Regions from separate parts of the Streptomyces sp. NPDC015125 genome, predicted to be linked through region 3. Evidence: riboswitches for the same ligand, from Rfam matches in the RefSeq annotation. Region 3 holds a riboswitch; each other region holds the start of a gene.

The links. A riboswitch is a leader RNA that binds a small molecule or an ion and turns the genes downstream of it on or off. The one in region 3 is predicted to bind cyclic di-AMP.
Region 1: another riboswitch for cyclic di-AMP. It lies ahead of ACF088_RS04755 (NlpC/P60 family protein); the one in region 3 lies ahead of ACF088_RS07070 (C40 family peptidase).
Region 2: another riboswitch for cyclic di-AMP. It lies ahead of ACF088_RS37285 (transglycosylase family protein); the one in region 3 lies ahead of ACF088_RS07070 (C40 family peptidase).
Region 4: another riboswitch for cyclic di-AMP. It lies ahead of ACF088_RS32260 (M23 family metallopeptidase); the one in region 3 lies ahead of ACF088_RS07070 (C40 family peptidase).

The regions. Positions count from the first base shown of each region.
Region 1 is NZ_JBIBVF010000001.1:1,083,554-1,088,093, forward strand. Features, by position in the region: gene pcrA (DNA helicase PcrA) at 1-874, opposite strand, end outside; cyclic di-AMP (ydaO/yuaA leader) riboswitch at 1,164-1,347, shown strand; gene ACF088_RS04755 (NlpC/P60 family protein) at 1,355-2,506, shown strand; gene ACF088_RS04760 (hypothetical protein) at 2,673-3,026, opposite strand; gene ACF088_RS04765 (NlpC/P60 family protein) at 3,352-4,527, shown strand.
Region 2 is NZ_JBIBVF010000029.1:12,419-16,958, forward strand. Features, by position in the region: gene ACF088_RS37275 (cytochrome P450) at 1-135, shown strand, start outside; gene ACF088_RS37280 (transglycosylase family protein) at 433-1,413, shown strand; cyclic di-AMP (ydaO/yuaA leader) riboswitch at 1,624-1,836, shown strand; gene ACF088_RS37285 (transglycosylase family protein) at 1,844-2,515, shown strand; gene eno (phosphopyruvate hydratase) at 2,873-4,159, shown strand; gene ACF088_RS37295 (septum formation initiator family protein) at 4,316-4,540, shown strand, end outside.
Region 3 is NZ_JBIBVF010000002.1:456,802-461,341, reverse strand. Features, by position in the region: gene ACF088_RS07080 (ATP-dependent Clp protease proteolytic subunit) at 40-675, shown strand; gene ACF088_RS07075 (hypothetical protein) at 681-989, shown strand; cyclic di-AMP (ydaO/yuaA leader) riboswitch at 1,268-1,467, shown strand; gene ACF088_RS07070 (C40 family peptidase) at 1,472-1,945, shown strand; gene ACF088_RS07065 (LysE family translocator) at 2,232-2,900, opposite strand; gene ACF088_RS07060 (LysR family transcriptional regulator) at 2,972-3,886, shown strand; gene ACF088_RS07055 (8-amino-7-oxononanoate synthase) at 4,044-4,540, opposite strand, start outside.
Region 4 is NZ_JBIBVF010000021.1:118,876-123,415, forward strand. Features, by position in the region: gene ACF088_RS32250 (M16 family metallopeptidase) at 1-844, shown strand, start outside; gene ACF088_RS32255 (M16 family metallopeptidase) at 883-2,265, shown strand; cyclic di-AMP (ydaO/yuaA leader) riboswitch at 2,477-2,632, shown strand; gene ACF088_RS32260 (M23 family metallopeptidase) at 2,645-3,424, shown strand; gene ACF088_RS32265 (GntR family transcriptional regulator) at 3,687-4,376, shown strand.

The sequences.
Region 1 (4,540 bases), on a different contig from region 3:
CGTGGTTGGTGTCCTGGTACTCGTCGACGAGGACGTGGCGGAAGCGGCGGCGGTAGTGCTCGGCGACATCCGGGAAGGCCTGGAGCAGATTGACCGTCGTCATGATGATGTCGTCGAAGTCCAGGGCGTTGGCCTCGCGCAGCCGGGCCTGGTACATGGCATACGCCTCGGCCAAGGTCTTCTCGAAACCATCGGCAGCCGTCCCTGCGAAGGTCTCCTCGTCGATGAGCTCGTTCTTGAGGTTGGAGATCTTCGCGCTGAAGGACTTGGGCGGGTAGCGCTTGGGGTCCAGGTCCAGATCGCGGCAGACCAGGGCCATCAGGCGCTTGGAGTCGGCGGCGTCGTAGATCGAGAAGGAGGAGGTGAAGCCCAGCTTCTTGGACTCGCGGCGCAGGATGCGGACGCAGGCGCTGTGGAAGGTGGAGACCCACATGGCGTTGGCGCGCGGGCCGACGAGCTCCTCGACGCGCTCCTTCATCTCGCCGGCGGCCTTGTTCGTGAACGTGATCGCGAGGATCTGGCCGGGGTGGACATGGCGCTCGGCGAGCAGATGCGCGATGCGGTGGGTCAGCACCCGGGTCTTGCCGGAGCCGGCACCGGCGACGATCAGCAGCGGGCCGCCGGTGTGCACCACGGCGGCCTTCTGCTCGTCGTTGAGCCCCTCCAGCAGCGTCGCCGGGTCGAGGGCGGGACGGGCGGCGCCGTCGCGGTAGTACGCCTCTCTGGGCGGAGGCGCGTCGAACTTCCCGCCGAAGAGGTCGGCGGGGATCTCCTCCGGGGCCGGGCCGTGCTCGTCCTCGGGAGGGGGAGGGTGCTCCTCCTCTCCCTTGTGGCCGAGGTCCGCCAGGAAGCTGTCGTCAAAGAGGCTGCTCATCGCCCACCGAGTCTAGGCCGCCGCACTGACAGCCCGCGGCCCAGTAGCCGATCGCGGCCCGCTTTCGGAGCGGCCGTGGCACCGCGGCAGGTCAGGGGGCCGGGGTCGGCACAGATCGGTCGGCGGCTCGTCTACCCGAATCAGACATCTGCCACAACAACCCCCGCATCGCGTTCAGGTCACAAAAAGGTTTCGGGCATATCGAACATCAGCCTTCACAGGAGCCACACGAGTTGGCTAACGTCCTCGCTCAGGCAGCCCGCCTCCCCGTGGACGACAGCGTCCGCACGGGCCGCCCACGCCGAGTCCGGCCCTGCCTCAGGCACCCGGAGCCGGGGACCCACCAGCACCACCGGGGTGAATCGATCCGGACAGCCGTCGCCAGCGGACATCCGGACCGTAGGGCAAGCCTTCCGTCAGCGACACCGCCCGAACCCGACAGCTAACCCGGTAGGCGGTCCACGGAAGGAGTCGCCGGCCTTGGCGTCGCATCGCAAGCCGCGCACCAGCATTCTCACCTCACCCGGAGGACGCCGTACGGCGGTCGGGCTCACCACCGCCGCCCTCGCCTCGGCCACGCTGCTCTCGCAGTCCGCCGACGCGGCCCCCCGGGCGCCCAAGCCCAGCATCGAAGAGGTCAAGCAGAAGGTCGACGGCCTCTACCACCAGGCCGAGGTGGCCACCCAGAAGTACAACGCCGCCAAGGAGCACGCCGACGACCAGCGCGACCGCGTCGACGGGCTGCTCGACGCCGCTGCCGAGCGGGCCGAGAAGATGAACGAGGCCCGGCGGCGGCTGGGCACCTTCGCCGCGGCGCAGTACCGCAGCGGCGGCATGAACCCGACGGCACAGCTGATGCTCGCCAAGGACCCGCAGCAGTTCTTCGACCGCAGCCACCTCATGGAGCGGCTGACCGGGCGACAGAAGGAGGCTGTCTCCGACTACCAGGAGCAGCAGGCCGCGGCCGCCCGGCAGCGGGCGGAGGCCACCCACGACCTGGAGCGGCTGCAGACGTCGCAGGCCGCGCTCAAGGAGTCCAAGCAGTCCGTCCAGCAGAAGCTGGCCGAGGCCCGGCAGCTGCTGTCCGAGCTGACCGCACAGGAGAAGGCGCGGCTGGCGGAACTGGAGCGCCAGAAGGAGGCGGCGGCCAAGCGCAAGGCCGAGGAGGAGGCCCGCAAGCAGCAGGAGCGCGAGCGCCAGCGGCAGCACGACGGGGGCGGCCCGTCCGGCGGTCAGACCGGTGGCGGCGCCGACAACGGCGGCTCGACCGGCGGTTCGTCCTCCGCCCAGGCCGGGAAGGCGCTCGCCTTCGCCCGCTCCCAGATGGGCAAGCCGTACGTATGGGGCGCGACCGGACCCAGCTCCTACGACTGCTCGGGGCTGACCCAGGCGGCGTGGAAGGCGGCCGGCGTCACACTGCCGCGGACCACCTGGGACCAGGTCAAGACCGGCCAGCGGGTCGCCACCAAGGACCTCAAGCCCGGTGACCTGGTCTTCTTCTATGACGACATCAGCCATGTGGGCATGTACATAGGCGGCGGCAAGATGATCCACGCCCCGCACCCGGGCGCCAACGTCCGGGAGGAGTCGATCTACTACATGCCGATCTACGGGAGCGTCCGCCCGGGCTGAGGCCCGGCCCCCGCTCCCCCGTCGGACCACCCCCCACGGCCACCCCCCACACGCCACCGCGCGGCCGTCGCCTCCGGACGAGGAGTGCGATGACCGCGCGGTGTGCCGTGGAGGAGCCTGTGCGCCGCCGCCCGAAGCCCTGTTTCCGGGGAGCCCGCCGTTCCGCTCAGGTCCAGAGCACGGCGATGAAGATGTTGGCCACCGTCAGCGCACCGACCGCACCGAAGAGCGGCGGGGCGATCTTCTCCTCGTCCCGCTTGACGTAGACCAGCGCCAGGATGACCACCAGAACGGCCATCTTGATGGCGAGCTTGACGGTGTTGAGGCTGTGACCCTCGGCCTGGTTGAGGCCGACCAGCACGATGCCGGTGACCAGCATCGTCAGCGCGCCGTGCAGCATCGCCGGCACAAAGCGGGCGGTGCCCGCGCCCATCGCCTTCATCTGGGTCAGAAAGCCGCCCAGCAGGGAGGCGATGCCGATGATGTGCAGGCCGACGAAGAGATTGATTACTACGTCCATAGTGCTGGATCGTAGCCGCCGCATAGCACGGCCCTTCCGGCAGGGCGCCCACAATCGCCGCTTCGGTCAGGCCGGGCCCGGTCCCGGCCGTGCGGCCGTGGCGGCATGGTCACCCGCGCGCCGACCGCGGTCGAAAGCGAACAATCCCGGGCAAGCGGACTCATCACCGTGACACCCAGGCTTAGCGTCCTCCTCCAGGCGGTCGACTCCCCGCCCTCGCCGGCCTCCCACCGGCGTCCTGTCGGCCGCCCCGCCGTGAGGTGCGGCGGTGGTCCGTTCCCTCGTGACGGACCGCCGCCGGGCCCACGGGCACCAAGGGAAGGAAGTGACGGCCACCGTGGCCTCGCACCGCAAGCCCCGGCAGCATCCGCTCGCCGCGCTCACCGGCGGCTCACGCAGCGCACGCACCGCCCGCACGGCCGCCACCCTGGCCCTGGCCGGTGCCGCCACCGCCACCGGCTTCACTCCGGCGGAAGGCGCCCCCGTCGCCGCTGTTGTCGACGGCACCGGCCAGGCCGCGCACCGGCTCACCCCCGACCGGGTCAAAGACCGGGTCAACGCGCTGTACCAGGAGGCAGAGGTGGCCACGCAGAGCTACAACGGCGCGAAGGAAGCCGCCGGCGCCGCACGCGAGGAGCTGAGCCGGCTGCAGGACGAGGCGGCCCGCAGAACCGCGGAACTGAACGCCGCCCGCAGCGAACTGGGCACCCTGGCCGCGAGCCAGTACCGCTCCGGCGGCGTCGACCCGACCGTACGGCTGCTGCTGTCCGCGGACCCGCAGCGCTATCTGGACGGCGCCGCGGTCCTGGAGCGTACGGGCAGCCACCAGGCGACCGCGGTGGCCGGATACGCGCGCCGGCTCGGCAGCGTACGGCAGGTCCAGCGGCGGGCCGAGGACACTGCGGAGCGGCTGGCGGGCACCGAGGCGGCGCTGAAGAAGCACCGGGTCACGGTCGTCCACAAGCTGGGCGCCGCCGAGCAGTTGCTGAACCGGCTCACCGCGGAGCAACGGCAGCGGATGGCGGGCCGTGGCGGTGCGCACGGCGGCGCCGGCCGGGGCCCCGCGGACCGCGGGACGGGGTACGGGGACGGTCTCCCCGGCACGGTCCCCGCCGGTCCGGGAGCCGCCGCGGCCGCGGCGCAGGCCCCCGACCCCCGGGCCGCGCGGGCCGTCGCCTTCGCCTACGCCGCCCTCGGCAAGCCGTACGTCTGGGGTGCGACGGGCCCCTCCGGCTTCGACTGCTCGGGGCTGACCCAGGCCGCCTGGAAGTCGGGCGGGGTGTCGCTGCCCCGTACGACCTACACCCAGATCAGCTCCGGACCGCGCATCGACAGGTCCCGACTCGCCCCCGGTGACCTGGTGTTCTTCTACTCCGGCATCAGCCATGTGGGGCTCTACATCGGCGACGGCAAGATGATCCATGCGCCGCATCCGGGGGCGCCGGTGCGGATCGCGCCGATCGACCAGATGCCGTTCGCGGCGGCGACCCGGCCGGCGTAGGGCCGGTCTTCGA
Region 2 (4,540 bases), on a different contig from region 3:
CGGCTCCCGGACCTCCGGCTCGCCGTGGAACCGGACGCCTTGCGCTGGCGCGGCGGGCTCATCATGCGCGGACTGCGGTCGCTGCCGGTGGAGTTCCCGCCCGAACGCCCTGACCAGCAACAAGGTCAGAAGTGACAGAGAGTCAGGCGCGTGACCTTCGCGTGATCTGCACTACACCGACTTGTGACTACCCGTGACCCCGGCTACCTTTCCACCGACGATCGACGGGCTTCACCCGATCGGCCGAAGCGGTGATGTGGGGGACCGGTGTAACGGTGCGCCTCGTGCGCGTCGGCCGGGCGGGTACCCGTCGAGCAGCTCGCAGAGCTCGTCGTACAACTCAACCGCCGCGCGAAAGGCATCCGCATGCGTTCCGGGAACGGCCGACATCGTCGACCCCGCCAGGCACCGGCCATCTTTGTCACGGCGGGAGTGACCGGCGCAGGTTTCGCCCTGCCGCTGCTCGCCGCGAGTGGCGCTCACGCCGCCGACACCGCGACCTGGGACAAGGTCGCCCAGTGTGAGACCGGCGGCGTCTGGAGCGCGGCTTCGGGCAACAGCTACTACGGCGGGCTGCAGCTCACCCAGGAGATGTGGGACAGCTACGGCGGCTCGGCTTATGCCTCGCGCCCCGACCTCGCCAGCCGCTCCCAGCAGATCGCGGTGGCCGAGTCGATCCTCGACCACCGCGGTCCGGACGTCTGGTCGAGCTGTGCGGTGAGCGCCGGTCTGACCAAGGGCGGCCAGGCGCCGGAGGTCGACCCGGGCAGCACCGCCACTCCCTCGCCCGACCCGTCGGACGCCGACGGCTCGTCGGACCCCTGGGACACGTCCGGCCAGTCCGGCACCCCTGGCGGTTCGGACTCCGCCGGGACGCACGACGGGACCGGCGACGAGCCGTCCGACCCGACGCCTTCGCCCGATGCCTCGGACTCCGCCGGGACGCACGAGCCCGGCGACGAGGCCTCCGACCCGGCAACGCCGGGCGACCGGGCCGACGACCCGTCGCGGTCCGCCGATCCGTCCGACGACCCGTCGCGGTCCGATGAGCCGTCCGATGACTCGTCCGCCGGTCCGTCCGACGGTGGCAGCCGTACGGACACCACCGGCACGCCGCGGGAGACGCCCGCGAAGGGCAAGCACCGCGGCGGCGCGGGCGACGGGGGTGCCGACGACGGCGGCAGGTCCTCCGGGGGCCGGCATGCCTCGCGTGGTGACGCCGAGCGCACCGGCCCGGCGGCCGATGGCGACTACACCGTGCGCCCGGGTGACACGCTGTCAGCCATCGCGGCGGCCCACCGGCTGTCCGGCGGCTGGGCCGCCCTCTATGACCGCAACGAGGACGTCATCGGCTCCGACGCGGACCTGATCAAGCCGGGCCAACTGCTCGATCTCGGGCACAACGCGGGGTAATTCGCCGCCCTTCGCCCGCTTTTGGGAAAGTGAGACAAGGGTCTCGTTGACTGTGGTGGACCCCGGTGTGTGCCGCCTCGGCAAACCGGGGTTCACCTGCGGGTATGTGACCTTCTCGTGATCAAAAACGGTCAACTTGGTTCAGATGGTGGGGTTTGAACCCCAAGGCCATTACTGCTTAACGTCAGGACCGCTCGCCAAAGCGGGCCCTTTGATCACACGCCGAATCCTGCCGGTGATCGGAGGCAGTTGACGCGCAAGCGCCGAAGGCAGGAGCGGGGGACCCAAGGTAAGTGCCGGCCCCACCCGTGAAAGCGGGTCAACCGGCTTGGGGTGAAGCCACGTGCGCCACGCGCACGCGGCCGGGCGATTCTCACAGCCCGAACCCGACAGCTCACCTCGTAGGCGTCGGTGAGGAAACGAACCAACCATGCTGATCATCAAGGGCAAGCACCGTCGTCCGTCCAAGGCCGTCCGCGTCGCCACCCTCGCCGGCATCGCCGGTGCTGCCGTGGCCGTCCCGCTGATGGGCGCCACCTCCGCCTCCGCCGCCTCCGTCTCCACCTGGGACAAGGTCGCCCAGTGCGAGTCCGGCGGCAACTGGTCGATCAACACCGGTAACGGCTACTACGGTGGCCTGCAGTTCTCCAACTCCAGCTGGGCCGCCGCCGGCGGCACCAAGTACGCCGCGCGTGCCGACCTGGCCAGCAAGTCCCAGCAGATCGCCGCCGCCGAGAAGCTCCTCGCCATCCAGGGTCCGGGCGCCTGGTCCTGTGCCGGTGCCGGCAACCTGACCTCCGGTGGCCCCGCCGCCGACGTCGACACCTCCGGCTCCGCGCAGACCAAGTCCGCGCCCCAGCAGGACCAGGGCTCCGCCAAGGCCGAGACGAAGAAGGCCCCGGCCGCCCCCGAGCAGCACGCCTCGCGCTCGACCGAGCGCAAGTCCATGGGCCACGGCAACTACACCGTCAAGGCGGGCGACACCCTCGCCAAGATCGCCAAGGCGCACGGCACCGACTGGAAGTCCGTCTACAAGGCCAACAAGTCGGTCATCGGCGGCAACCCGAACCTGATCTTCCCGGGTCAGAAGCTCAACGTCTGAGTCCCCTCTCACCGGGACCGGGCGGGTTCGAGCGGCGGGCCCCCCTCCTCGGTGAGACCACTTCCTCCGTGAGACCGCCCCGCCCGGCGCGCCCTTCCCCCCAGCGCGTCGCGGCGGGGTTTCTCCTGTCCGGTGCCGTGACCGGGCCGCCGCAGCCGAGGCGGCCGCACGCCGGTGACCGGCTACGTTCCAGGTTTTTTCCCGTTCAGTGAATAGTGCCCTCAAATGTCCCGAGAACTGGGCCTTTGGGAAGTTTTCCGGCCCGTTCCGTCCCACGGAGCGGGCCAAGGGCAGGCGGACGCACCCGGGGCCGTTAGGCTCGTGCGCAGAACGCCAGACACCCACGAAGGAGACAACGTGCCGTCGATCGACGTCGTCGTAGCCCGCGAAATTCTCGACTCGCGAGGTAATCCCACGGTCGAGGTCGAGGTCGGCCTCGACGACGGCAGCACCGGCCGTGCCGCCGTGCCGTCCGGCGCCTCCACCGGCGCCTTCGAGGCCATCGAGCTTCGTGACGGCGACCCGAACCGCTACCTGGGCAAGGGCGTGGAGAAGGCCGTCCTGGCCGTCATCGAGCAGATCGGCCCGGAGCTCGTCGGCTACGACGCCACCGAGCAGCGGCTGATCGACCAGGCCATGTTCGACCTGGACGCCACCGACAACAAGGGCTCGCTCGGCGCCAACGCCATCCTCGGCGTCTCCCTCGCCGTCGCGCACGCCGCCTCCGAGGCCAGCGACCTCCCGCTGTTCCGCTACCTCGGTGGCCCGAACGCGCACGTCCTGCCCGTCCCGATGATGAACATCCTGAACGGCGGCTCGCACGCCGACTCCAACGTGGACATCCAGGAGTTCATGATCGCCCCGATCGGCGCGGAGTCCTTCTCCGAGGCGCTGCGCTGGGGCGCCGAGGTCTACCACACCCTCAAGAAGGTCCTGAAGGAGCGCGGGCTGTCCACCGGCCTCGGTGACGAGGGCGGCTTCGCCCCGAACCTGGGCTCCAACCGCGAGGCCCTCGACCTCATCCTGGAGGCCGTCAAGCAGGCCGGTTACGCCCCCGGCCAGGACATCGCGCTGGCGCTGGACGTCGCCGCCTCCGAGTTCTACAAGGACGGCAAGTACCAGTTCGAGGGCAAGGACCGCTCGGCCGCCGAGATGACCGAGTACTACGAGGAGCTGGTGGCGGCCTACCCGCTGGTCTCCATCGAGGACCCGCTGTTCGAGGACGACTGGGCCGGCTGGAAGGTCATCACCGACAAGCTCGGCGCCAAGGTCCAGCTCGTCGGCGACGACCTGTTCGTCACCAACCCCGAGCGCCTCGCCCGCGGTATCGAGGAGGGCTCCGCCAACGCGCTGCTGGTGAAGGTCAACCAGATCGGCTCGCTGACCGAGACCCTGGACGCCGTCGAGCTGGCCCAGCGCAACGGCTTCAAGTGCATGATGTCGCACCGCTCCGGCGAGACCGAGGACGTCACCATCGCCGACCTCGCCGTCGCCACCAACTGCGGCCAGATCAAGACCGGCGCCCCGGCCCGCTCCGAGCGCGTCGCCAAGTACAACCAGCTGCTGCGCATCGAGGAGATCCTCGACGACGCCGCGGTCTACGCCGGCCGCTCCGCCTTCCCGCGGTTCCGCCACGGCAGCTGACCGCAGACGGCCCGCTGCCCGCCCGACCGGGGCAGGGGGCCGATCGGGCGAGACAACCGCCCAGCACCCCGTACGTCCCCGGCGACGGTCCCGTACCGTTGCCGGGGACGTGCCTGCTTGAAGCAGTCAGGCGTCCGTCAGTGAAGGGGAGACGACGTGCCCGCGGACCGGTTCTCGACCGCGACCCGACTCAAGGCGCTCGGCGAGCAGGCCGCCGCCCGCGTCTACCGAGCCCGCCCGCCCCGCCGCAACCGCCTCACCGGCCGCGCCGCCCTGCTGGCGCTGGTGATGTGCTCCCTGGTGGTCGCCCTCGCGTACCCGATAAGGCAGTACGTCTCCCAGCGCTCCGACATCGCCGACCAGCGCCGCAAGGCCCAGGAC
Region 3 (4,540 bases):
GTACGTCCTGTACATTTTTTACGGAGGAGAGGAGCAGACATGCTGCGACCGACGGCCCGCCATGTCCTTCCGGAGTTCACCGAGCGCACCGCGCAGGGGACGCGCACCATGGACCCGTATTCCAAGCTGCTCGGCGAGCGCATCATCTTCCTGGGCACCCCGATCGACGACGCCTCCGCCAATGACGTGATGGCGCAGTTCATCCACCTCGAACACGCCGCGCCCGAGCAGGACATCTCGCTCTACATCAACTCCCCCGGCGGCTCCTTCACCGCGATGACCGCCATCTACGACACGATGCACTTCGTGTCGTGCGACGTGGAGACCGTCTGCCTGGGGCAGGCCGCCTCCTCCGCCGCGGTACTGCTGGCCGCCGGCACACCCGGAAAGCGGCTGGCGCTGCCCGGCGCCCGGGTCCTGATCCATCAGCCGTCGTTCAGCGAACCCGTCCAGGGGCAGGCCAGCGACCTGCAGATCCAGGCGAAGGAAATGCTGCGCACCCGCGACGTACTGGAAGAGATGCTGGCGAAGCACACCGGGCAGACCCGGGAGCGGATCGCCACCGATATCGAGCGCGACAAGATCTTCGACTCCCGAGCCGCCCAGGAGTACGGCCTGATCGACCAGATCACCCGCAACCGCAAGCCGTCGGCGCTCCAGCCCGTGGCGCGGTGAGCCCGATGCTGCCGCCCGAACCGCCGCCGCTGCCCGCACTGACCCGCGCGGAGGGTGAACTCGTCGACAGCTACCTGGAGGTGCTCGACCTGCTCGGCCGGATCAACCCGGCCCGCTGCGGTGGCACCTACAGCGGGCTGCGGGCCGCCCAGGCGCTGGTCGGCAAGGCGACCCGGCTACGGGACGCACTGACGCTGATGCACAGCCGGGGCGAGAGCGAACTGCACTGCGCGACGCTGACCCGGGCCCTGCGGGTGCTGGACGGCGAGCGCCGGGCCGGGCTGGTGGCGATGCCGCCACCCGAGGAAATCTGACCCGGCACACGCGCAGCGGCTGCGCAGACGGCGTAGCGTCCGCACCCGATCTGAGGAGGCGACGAATTGCGCGGTGCGGGCACATTTCCTGCGGTCCCGGATGTTTCGCCCCTGGTCCGCGGGGTGCAACACCCCGCGCCGCGGCACCTGAGGGAACAAATCTAACCATTCGGGTCAATTGTGACCCATCTCACATACGGCATTTTCAGCTCGGAATTCGGGTGCCAGGTGCGTGACGATCCCTTCGACGACAAGACCCCGCCACAGCGACGGGGCGGTCCGGACGGGCGCCTAATCCCGCCGCCGTGCCGGACGTCCGGTCGACGACGTGGACCGGCGGGAGCGGAGGACCCGAGCAGGACGGGGTCCCGGCCTACACGGCCGAGGGCTCCTTGGGGTGAAGCCGTACGCACGGCCGGGCATCTTCGCCTGCCCGAACCCGACAGGTCTTCCTTCGCAGGCGGCTGACGAAGGGTTTGCGCATGACCATGCGCATGCATACGCCGAATCTGCTGGCGCGCGCCGGCACCGTCACCGCTCTGACGCTGGTCACGCTCGGCGGGACCAGCGTCGCTCCAGGAGCGGCCGGGAATGCCGAAGCCGCATCCGTGTCCGCGCATGCGCTGCGGATCGCGGCTTCCAAGAGCGGAGCCCCCTACCGGTACGGCGCCCAGGGCCCGCACGCCTTCGACTGTTCGGGGCTGATGCTGTACTCGTTCAAACGCGCCGGCCGGCTGCTGCCACGCACCGCCGCCGCGCAGTACGGCCGCACCCGGCACATCCCGGCCGGCGCGCGCCGAAGCGGCGATCTGGTCTTCTTCCATTCGCGCAGCGGCATTTACCACGTCGGCATCTACGCGGGCCGGGGCCGGATGTGGCATGCGCCCAAGGCCGGGAGCGTGGTGCGGCTGGAACGGATCTGGAGCCGTTCGGTCTGGTACGGGCGGGTGGGCTGACCCTGGGCAGTCCTCTCACGATCGGTCAATTGCCAGGGTGTACGGCCGATTTGACCGGGCTCGCTTCGCCACGCAGCGGGCTGCCGCGTCCGCCTCGGTGGGGAATGCCCACCGAGGGCATTGCCCGCCGTGGGCATTGCCCGCCGTGGGAACGGCCCGCCCGCGGATGGATCGGTGACGCTGCCGCCCCGGCCCTCGCCGCGGGGCGCGGGGCCGTCCTGCCCCCTGCCGGTCGCCGGGTCCTTGCCCGCCACACCCCCGTGGAACAGCCCTGGGTGCACCGCCCTCAGGACACCGCCAGCTCGACGAGCAGGATGCCTCCCAGAGCCGTGAGCAGCGCACCGGTGGTGGCTTCCAGGGCCCGGGCCACCGAGGGGCGGCGCAACCAGACGCCCAGCCGGTCGACCAGCAGCGCGACGGCGGGGAACCACACCAGCCCCATGGCGACGACCATCGTGGCGAGCAGCAGCGTACGGGGCAGTGCGGGCGCTCCCGCCGGAACGAACTGCGGGAGCAGGCTGAGAAAGAGGACGGGCGCCTTGGGGTTGAGGGCATTGGTCAAGAACCCCTGGCGCAGACTCTGCGCAGCGCCCGGGCGAGCGGCGGGCGGGCGGCCGTCGGCCGGTGCGTCCGCCGCCGTGCGGGCCGTGCCGTCCGTGGTGGCCGCCGGACGCCGGGCAGCCGCGGTCAGGGCGCGGGCACCGAGGTACAACAGATAGCCGCCGCCCAGGAGTTGGACCGCGCCGAAGAGTGCGGGCACGGCGACCAGCACCGCCGCGAGACCGGCCACCGCCAGGGCGGTGTGCACCAGCAGCCCGCCCGCGACGCCGACGGCGGCCGCCACCCCCGCCCGGCGAGAGTCGAGCGCATTGCGCACCACGACCGCAAAATCCGCGCCCGGCATGGCGACCATGCCCGCGGCGACTCCGGTGAAGGCGATCAGCTGTCCGTCCATAAGAGCAGCTTCGCCGGTCAGAGGCTTTAATGGCTATTGGCAATGTTCTTGGTGAGCCTAAAGAGATTCTTATGTACGACCCCACCCGGCTGGCCGCCCTGGTAGCGGTGGCGGAGGCCGGTTCGATCACCCGGGCCGCCGCCCGGCTGGGCTACACCGCTCCGGCGCTCTCGCAGCAGCTCGCCAAACTGGAGCGGGAGACCGGAGCGGCCCTGCTGGTGCGCCACCATCGGGGTGCACGGCTGACGGCGGCCGGTGAGCTGCTGCTCGTACGGGCCCGGCGGGTCCTCGACGAACTGGATCAGGCGCGGCACGAGCTGTCCCGGCTGGCGGGGCTGTCCGGCGGGCGGCTGCGGGTCGGGACGTTCATGACCGCCGGCACCCATCTGCTGCCGCCCGCGCTCAGCGCGTTCCGGCGGGCGCACCCCGATGTGGAGCTGAGCGTGACGGAGTACGTCCCGCCGCAGGCGAGCGCGGCGGTGGCGCTGGGTGAGGTCGATCTGGCGCTGACGCACGAGTATGTGCCGGGCGAGGCGATGCCGGCGCCGGAGGGAGTGCGTCTGGAGCCGTTGCTGACCGAGGAGCTGGTGCTGGTCACGGCGCCCGGTCATGCCCTGTCGGCGGGCTCCGGACGACTGCCGCTTGCCGAGCTGGCCGGTCAGCCACTGGTCAGCATGGCGCCGGCCAACCCCAACCGGCGCGGCGTGGAGGCCGCGCTGGCGGCCGCCGGGGCGAGTGTGGCGGTGCGCTGCGAGTCGCCGAGCTATGCGGTGGTGTGTGCGCTGGTGAGCGCCGGGCTCGGGGTGGCGGTGGTCCCGGAGATGGTGGCGGAGGGGTCGATGACGCCGCTGGGGGTCCGCCGGCTGGGCCCACCGGAGCTGCACCGCCGGATCTCGGTGGCCTACCGCCCCCGAGGCACCCCCGCCGCGGACACCCTGCGGGCCCTGTTGCGCGGGGCTTTCCTCCGCCACTCGCCCGGGCCGTGACGACGGACGTCCGCGGCGTGACGACGGGCATGACGGCTGCTGCGGCGTATGACGGCCGCTGCGGACGGCGGTTGCCGTGGCGGACGGCGGCCTGCCACCGGGGCGGCCGCCGTGCCGGGGTGCGGACGGTCGCCGGGCGCAGACCGTCCGCACCCGGTCAGTCCGTCGGCGCAGTGGCCACGATCGTGCCGACCGCCGTGTCGAGCTGGTCGTCCGTCAGGTCCGCGCGGGCGGTGAGCCGCAGCCGGGAGATACCGTCGGGTACGGACGGCGGCCGGAAGCAGCCGACCGCGAGTCCGGCCGCACGGCAGTCGGCGGCCCAGCGGAGCGCCGTTTCCGGCGACGGGGCGCGGACGGAGATCACCGCCGCATCGGGACGTACCGCCGTCAGGCCCGCCGCGGTGAGCCGGTCGTACAGCCCCTGGGCGACCGCGACGGCCCGGGTGGCGCGCTGGGGTTCGCGGCGCAGCAGCCGGAGCGCGGCGAGGGCGCCGCCGACCGCCGCCGGGGCGAGACCGGTGTCGAAGATGAACGACCGGGCGGTGTTGACCAGATGCTCGATGACCCGGGCCGGGCCGAGCACCACACCGCCCTGGGAGCCGAGCGATTTGGAGAGCGTCACGGTGGTCACCACATCACCGTCACCGGCGAGAC
Region 4 (4,540 bases), on a different contig from region 3:
GGGCCACCCGTACCACCACACGCCCATCGGGTCGATGGCCGATCTGGACGCTGCCTCCCTGGAGGACGCGCGGGCGTTCTTCCGGACGTACTACGCGCCCAACAACGTCGTCCTGTCGATCGTGGGCGACATCGACCCCGAGCAGACGCTGGCCTGGGTCGAGAAGTACTTCGGCTCGATCCCCGCGCACGACGGCAAGCAGCCGCCGCGGGACGGCACCCTTCCCGACGTCATCGGCGGCGAGCTGCGCGAAGTCGTCGAGGAGGACGTGCCCGCCCGGGCGCTGATGGCGGCCTACCGTCTGCCGCACGACGGCACCCGTGAGGCGGACGCCGCCGACCTCGCGCTGACCGTACTGGGCGGCGGCGAGTCCTCCCGCCTGTACAACCGGCTGGTGCGCCGTGACCGCAGCGCCGTGGCGGCCGGCTTCGGCCTGCTGCGGCTGGCCGGCGCACCCTCGCTGGGCTGGCTGGACGTGAAGACGTCCGGCGGCGTGGAGGTCCCCGGCATCGAGCGCGCGGTCGACGAGGAGCTGGCCCGCTTCGCCGCCGAGGGCCCGACCCCCGAGGAGATGGAGCGGGCACAGGCCCAGCTGGAGCGCGAATGGCTGGACCGGCTGGCCACGGTCAGCGGCCGCGCCGACGAACTGTGCCGCTTCGCCGTCCTGTTCGGCGACCCGCAGCTGGCGCTGACCGCCGTGCGGCGCGTTCTGGACATCACTCCAGAGGAGGTGCAGGCGGTCGCCAAGGCCCGGCTGCGCCCCGACAACCGCGCGGTGCTCGTCTACGAGCCCACCGAGCCGACCGACGCCGCCGAGACCGAGGAAGGGGAGGCGGACCAGTGAGCGACGCCACCACCCACGCCGATTCCCCCGTGAGCAGCATGGACTTTCACCCGCAGCCCCAGGGCGGCGCGCCCAGGCCGTGGGCCTTCCCGGCCCCCGACCGCAGCCAACTGCCCAACGGGCTCACCCTCCTGACCAGCCACCGCCCCGGCCAGCAGGTCGTCGCCGTCGAGATCAACCTCGTCGCTCCGCTGGAGGCCGAACCCGAGGGCCTGGACGGCGTCGCCACGATCATGGCGCGTGCCCTGTCCGAGGGCACCGACAAGCACGACGCGGAGGAGTTCGCCGCCGAGCTGGAGCGCTGCGGCGCCACCCTGGACGCGCACGCCGACCACCCCGGCGTACGGGTCTCCCTCGAGGTGCCGGCGTCCCGGCTGCCGCGTGCGCTCGGTCTGCTCGCCGACGCGCTGCGCGCGCCCGCCTTCCCGGAGAGCGAGGTCGAGCGGCTGGTGCGCAACCGTCTCGACGAGATCCCGCACGAGCTCGCCAACCCGGCCCGGCGTGCGGCGATGGCACTGTCCAAGGAGCTCTTCCCGGCCACGTCCCGTATGTCACGGCCGCGCCAGGGCACCGAGGAGACCGTCGGACGCGTCGACGCCGCGGCCGTCCGCGCCTTCTACGACGCCCACGTACGGCCCGCCACGGCCACTGCCGTCATCGTCGGTGACTTCACCGGGGTCGACCTGGACGCCGCGCTCGCCGAGACGCTCGGCGCGTGGAGCGGCTCGACGGCCGAGCCGCTGAAGGCCTCGCCGATCGTCGGCGACGACACCGGCCGTGTGGTGATCGTGGACCGCCCCGGCGCCGTCCAGACGCAGCTGCTCATCGGGCGTATCGGTGCCGACCGGCACGACCGGGTGTGGCCCGCACAGGTCCTCGGCACGTACTGCCTGGGCGGCACCCTCACCTCCCGTCTGGACCGTGTTCTGCGCGAGGAGAAGGGTTACACCTACGGGGTGCGCGCCTTCGGCCAGGTGCTTCGCTCCACCGCTCCCACGTCCCCCGAGGGGGCCACGGGTGCCTCGCTGCTCGCCATCAGCGGGTCGGTCGACACCGCCTCCACCGTCCCGGCGCTCGACGACCTGTGGAACGTGCTGCGCACCCTTGCGGCAGAGGGGCTGACGGACGACGAGCGGGACGTCGCCGTACAGAACCTCGTCGGGGTCGCGCCGCTGAAGTACGAGACCGCGGCAGCCGTCGCGGGCACCCTCGCCGATCAGGTCGAGCAGCACCTGCCGGACGACTTCCAGGCGCAGTTGTACGTCCGCCTCGCGGAGACCGGCACGGTCGAGGCGACTGCGGCGGCCGTCAACGCCTTCCCCGTGGACCGGCTGGTGACGGTCCTGGTGGGCGATGCGGCGCAGATCGCCGAGCCCGTCAAGGCGCTGGGCATCGGTGAGGTGACGGTCGTCAGCGGCTAATTTCCTCATGTGACGGAAGGTCACATATCGACAAAGCAACTCCCGTGGCGATGGTCTGCCGCGGGAGTTGCCGTATGTCCGGTTTGTTGCGGCCGGCGCCTCGGTTCTTGTGGCATCCCGCACAAAAAAGCGGTTCTGTTTGCCGATTGAAAGTTGCCCCGTTTAGCGTCGGTCCGGCTGTTCGTCACAAGTCCGCCACAACCGTGGCACCGGACAGTCATCGCCGAGTCCCCGTACGGCGCGAGCCAGGGGAGCCGGGGACCCAGAGTCCCTTGGGGTGAATCGGACTCCCCTCCGGAGGAGCCCGTAGGAGACCTTCCTGCTCCGAACCCGTCAGCTAACCCGGTAGGCGAGAAGGAGGGAAAGGACAAGCCAGTACATGGCGTTCATCCGTGCCACCGGGAAGCACCGTCGTACGAGCCGCCCCGTTCGGACGACCCGCAACATCGCCGGCATAGCCACCCTCGCGGCCGGCGGTGTGGTCGCCTCCGTGGCCTCGCCGGCGCTGGCGGCCACGGACGAGGCCCGCACCCACGACACCGGTCTGCAGCAGGCCGTCGTGCTCGGTGACGAGCTCGCCAACCACGTCGCGGCCCAGGCCGACGCGCAGCAGGCCGAAGCGGAGGCCGCGGCGGCGAAGGCGAAGGCCGAGGCCGTGGCCAAGAAGCAGGCCGAGGAGGCCAAGCGGCGCGTCGAGGCCGCGCGCAAGGCCAAGGAGCGCGCCGCCCGCGAGGCGGAGCGCAAGCGCCTCAACACCTTCGTAGCCCCCGTGGCGGACTCCTACGTGTCCACCTCGTACAAGGCCTCCAGCGGCCTGTGGTCCTCGGGCAGCCACACCGGCATCGACTTCCACGCAGCCTCCGGCACCTCCGTTCACGCCGTCGGCACGGGCACCGTCGTCGAGGCAGGCTGGGGCGGCTCGTACGGCAACAACATCGTGATCAAGATGAGCGACGGTACGTACACCCAGTACGGTCACCTCTCGTCGCTCGGCGTCTCGGTCGGCCAGCACGTCACCCCGGGCCAGCAGATCGGCCTCTCCGGTGCCACCGGCAACGCCACCGGCCCGCATCTGCACTTCGAGGCCCGTACCGGCGCCGACTACGGCTCGGACATCGACCCGGTCGCGTACCTGCGCTCGCACGGCGTCAACGTCTGATCTCCCGCCCCGTCCGGTTGCGCGCCTCCAGGGGCCCGCGCCGCACGAGCATCCGCCCGAAGCCCCGGCTCCACGGCCGGGGCTTCGGCGTATCCGGCGCCGCGGTCGGTGTGCAGGGGATACGCCGCGCCCCCGCCAACTTCCGGCCAAAAAATTTCCATGAATAACCGGAGTCCGCCGGAAAGGCGTTCCGGTCGAATAGAGTCACGGAAAAGTCGCCGACCGGCGGCGTTTCCAGGGGATTACGGCGGAGGCACGGAAGATGCGAGGCCATATTTCCGCTCATGCGGTGTGCACGGCGATTCGCGATGACATCGTCTCCGGTGCGCTGGCGCCGGGGAGCCGGCTGATCGAAGAAATCCTTGCGGCCCGGTACGGCGTCTCCAGGGTGCCGGTCCGTGAAGCGCTGCGGACCCTGCAGTCCGAAGGGTTTGTCACCACCCGCCACCACGCGGGCGCCTGCGTCGCCGAGCTCACCGACCAGGAGGCCGCCGATCTCCTCGACGTCCGCGCCCTGTTGGAGCCGCTGGGCGCCGCCCGCGCGGCCGCCCGCCGTAGCCCGGCCCACCTCAAAGTGCTCCGCGGCCTGGTACGGCTCGGCCGAGAGCGGGCCCGTCACGGCAGTCCAGCGGATCTGCGCCAACTGGACGGATGGTTCCACGAGACGCTGGCCCAGGCGGCCGGCAGCCCCAGTCTGACGGCGCTGCTGACCCAGCTGCGGCGCAAGATCGAGTGGGTGTACATCGTGGAACTGCCCGCCCGTACAGGGGAGTCGTGGGACGAACACGGTGCGGTCCTGGACGCGGTGGCCCGGGGGGATGCGGAACGGGCCCGCGCCCTGATGGCGGCTCATGTCGAGCGCTCCCTCCCGGTGTACCGGCTCCGTCGCCCCGCCAAGGCAGAGGTGAGGGATCCGAAACCGCCCGTCAACACGGCCCGCGCCCGCCCTTAACAATCGCCCCGTATACAAAGAAGTGCGGAATGGGCTTCGGGGTACGGGATTGCGTTTTCGTCCCCGCCCACCTTCCGTGTGTATTTGTGCTGCCATACGCGCTGTCATATGTGCGGCACCGGAGGCATGGAATAGCGCCCGCTTCTTTGCGTCCTCGATATCAA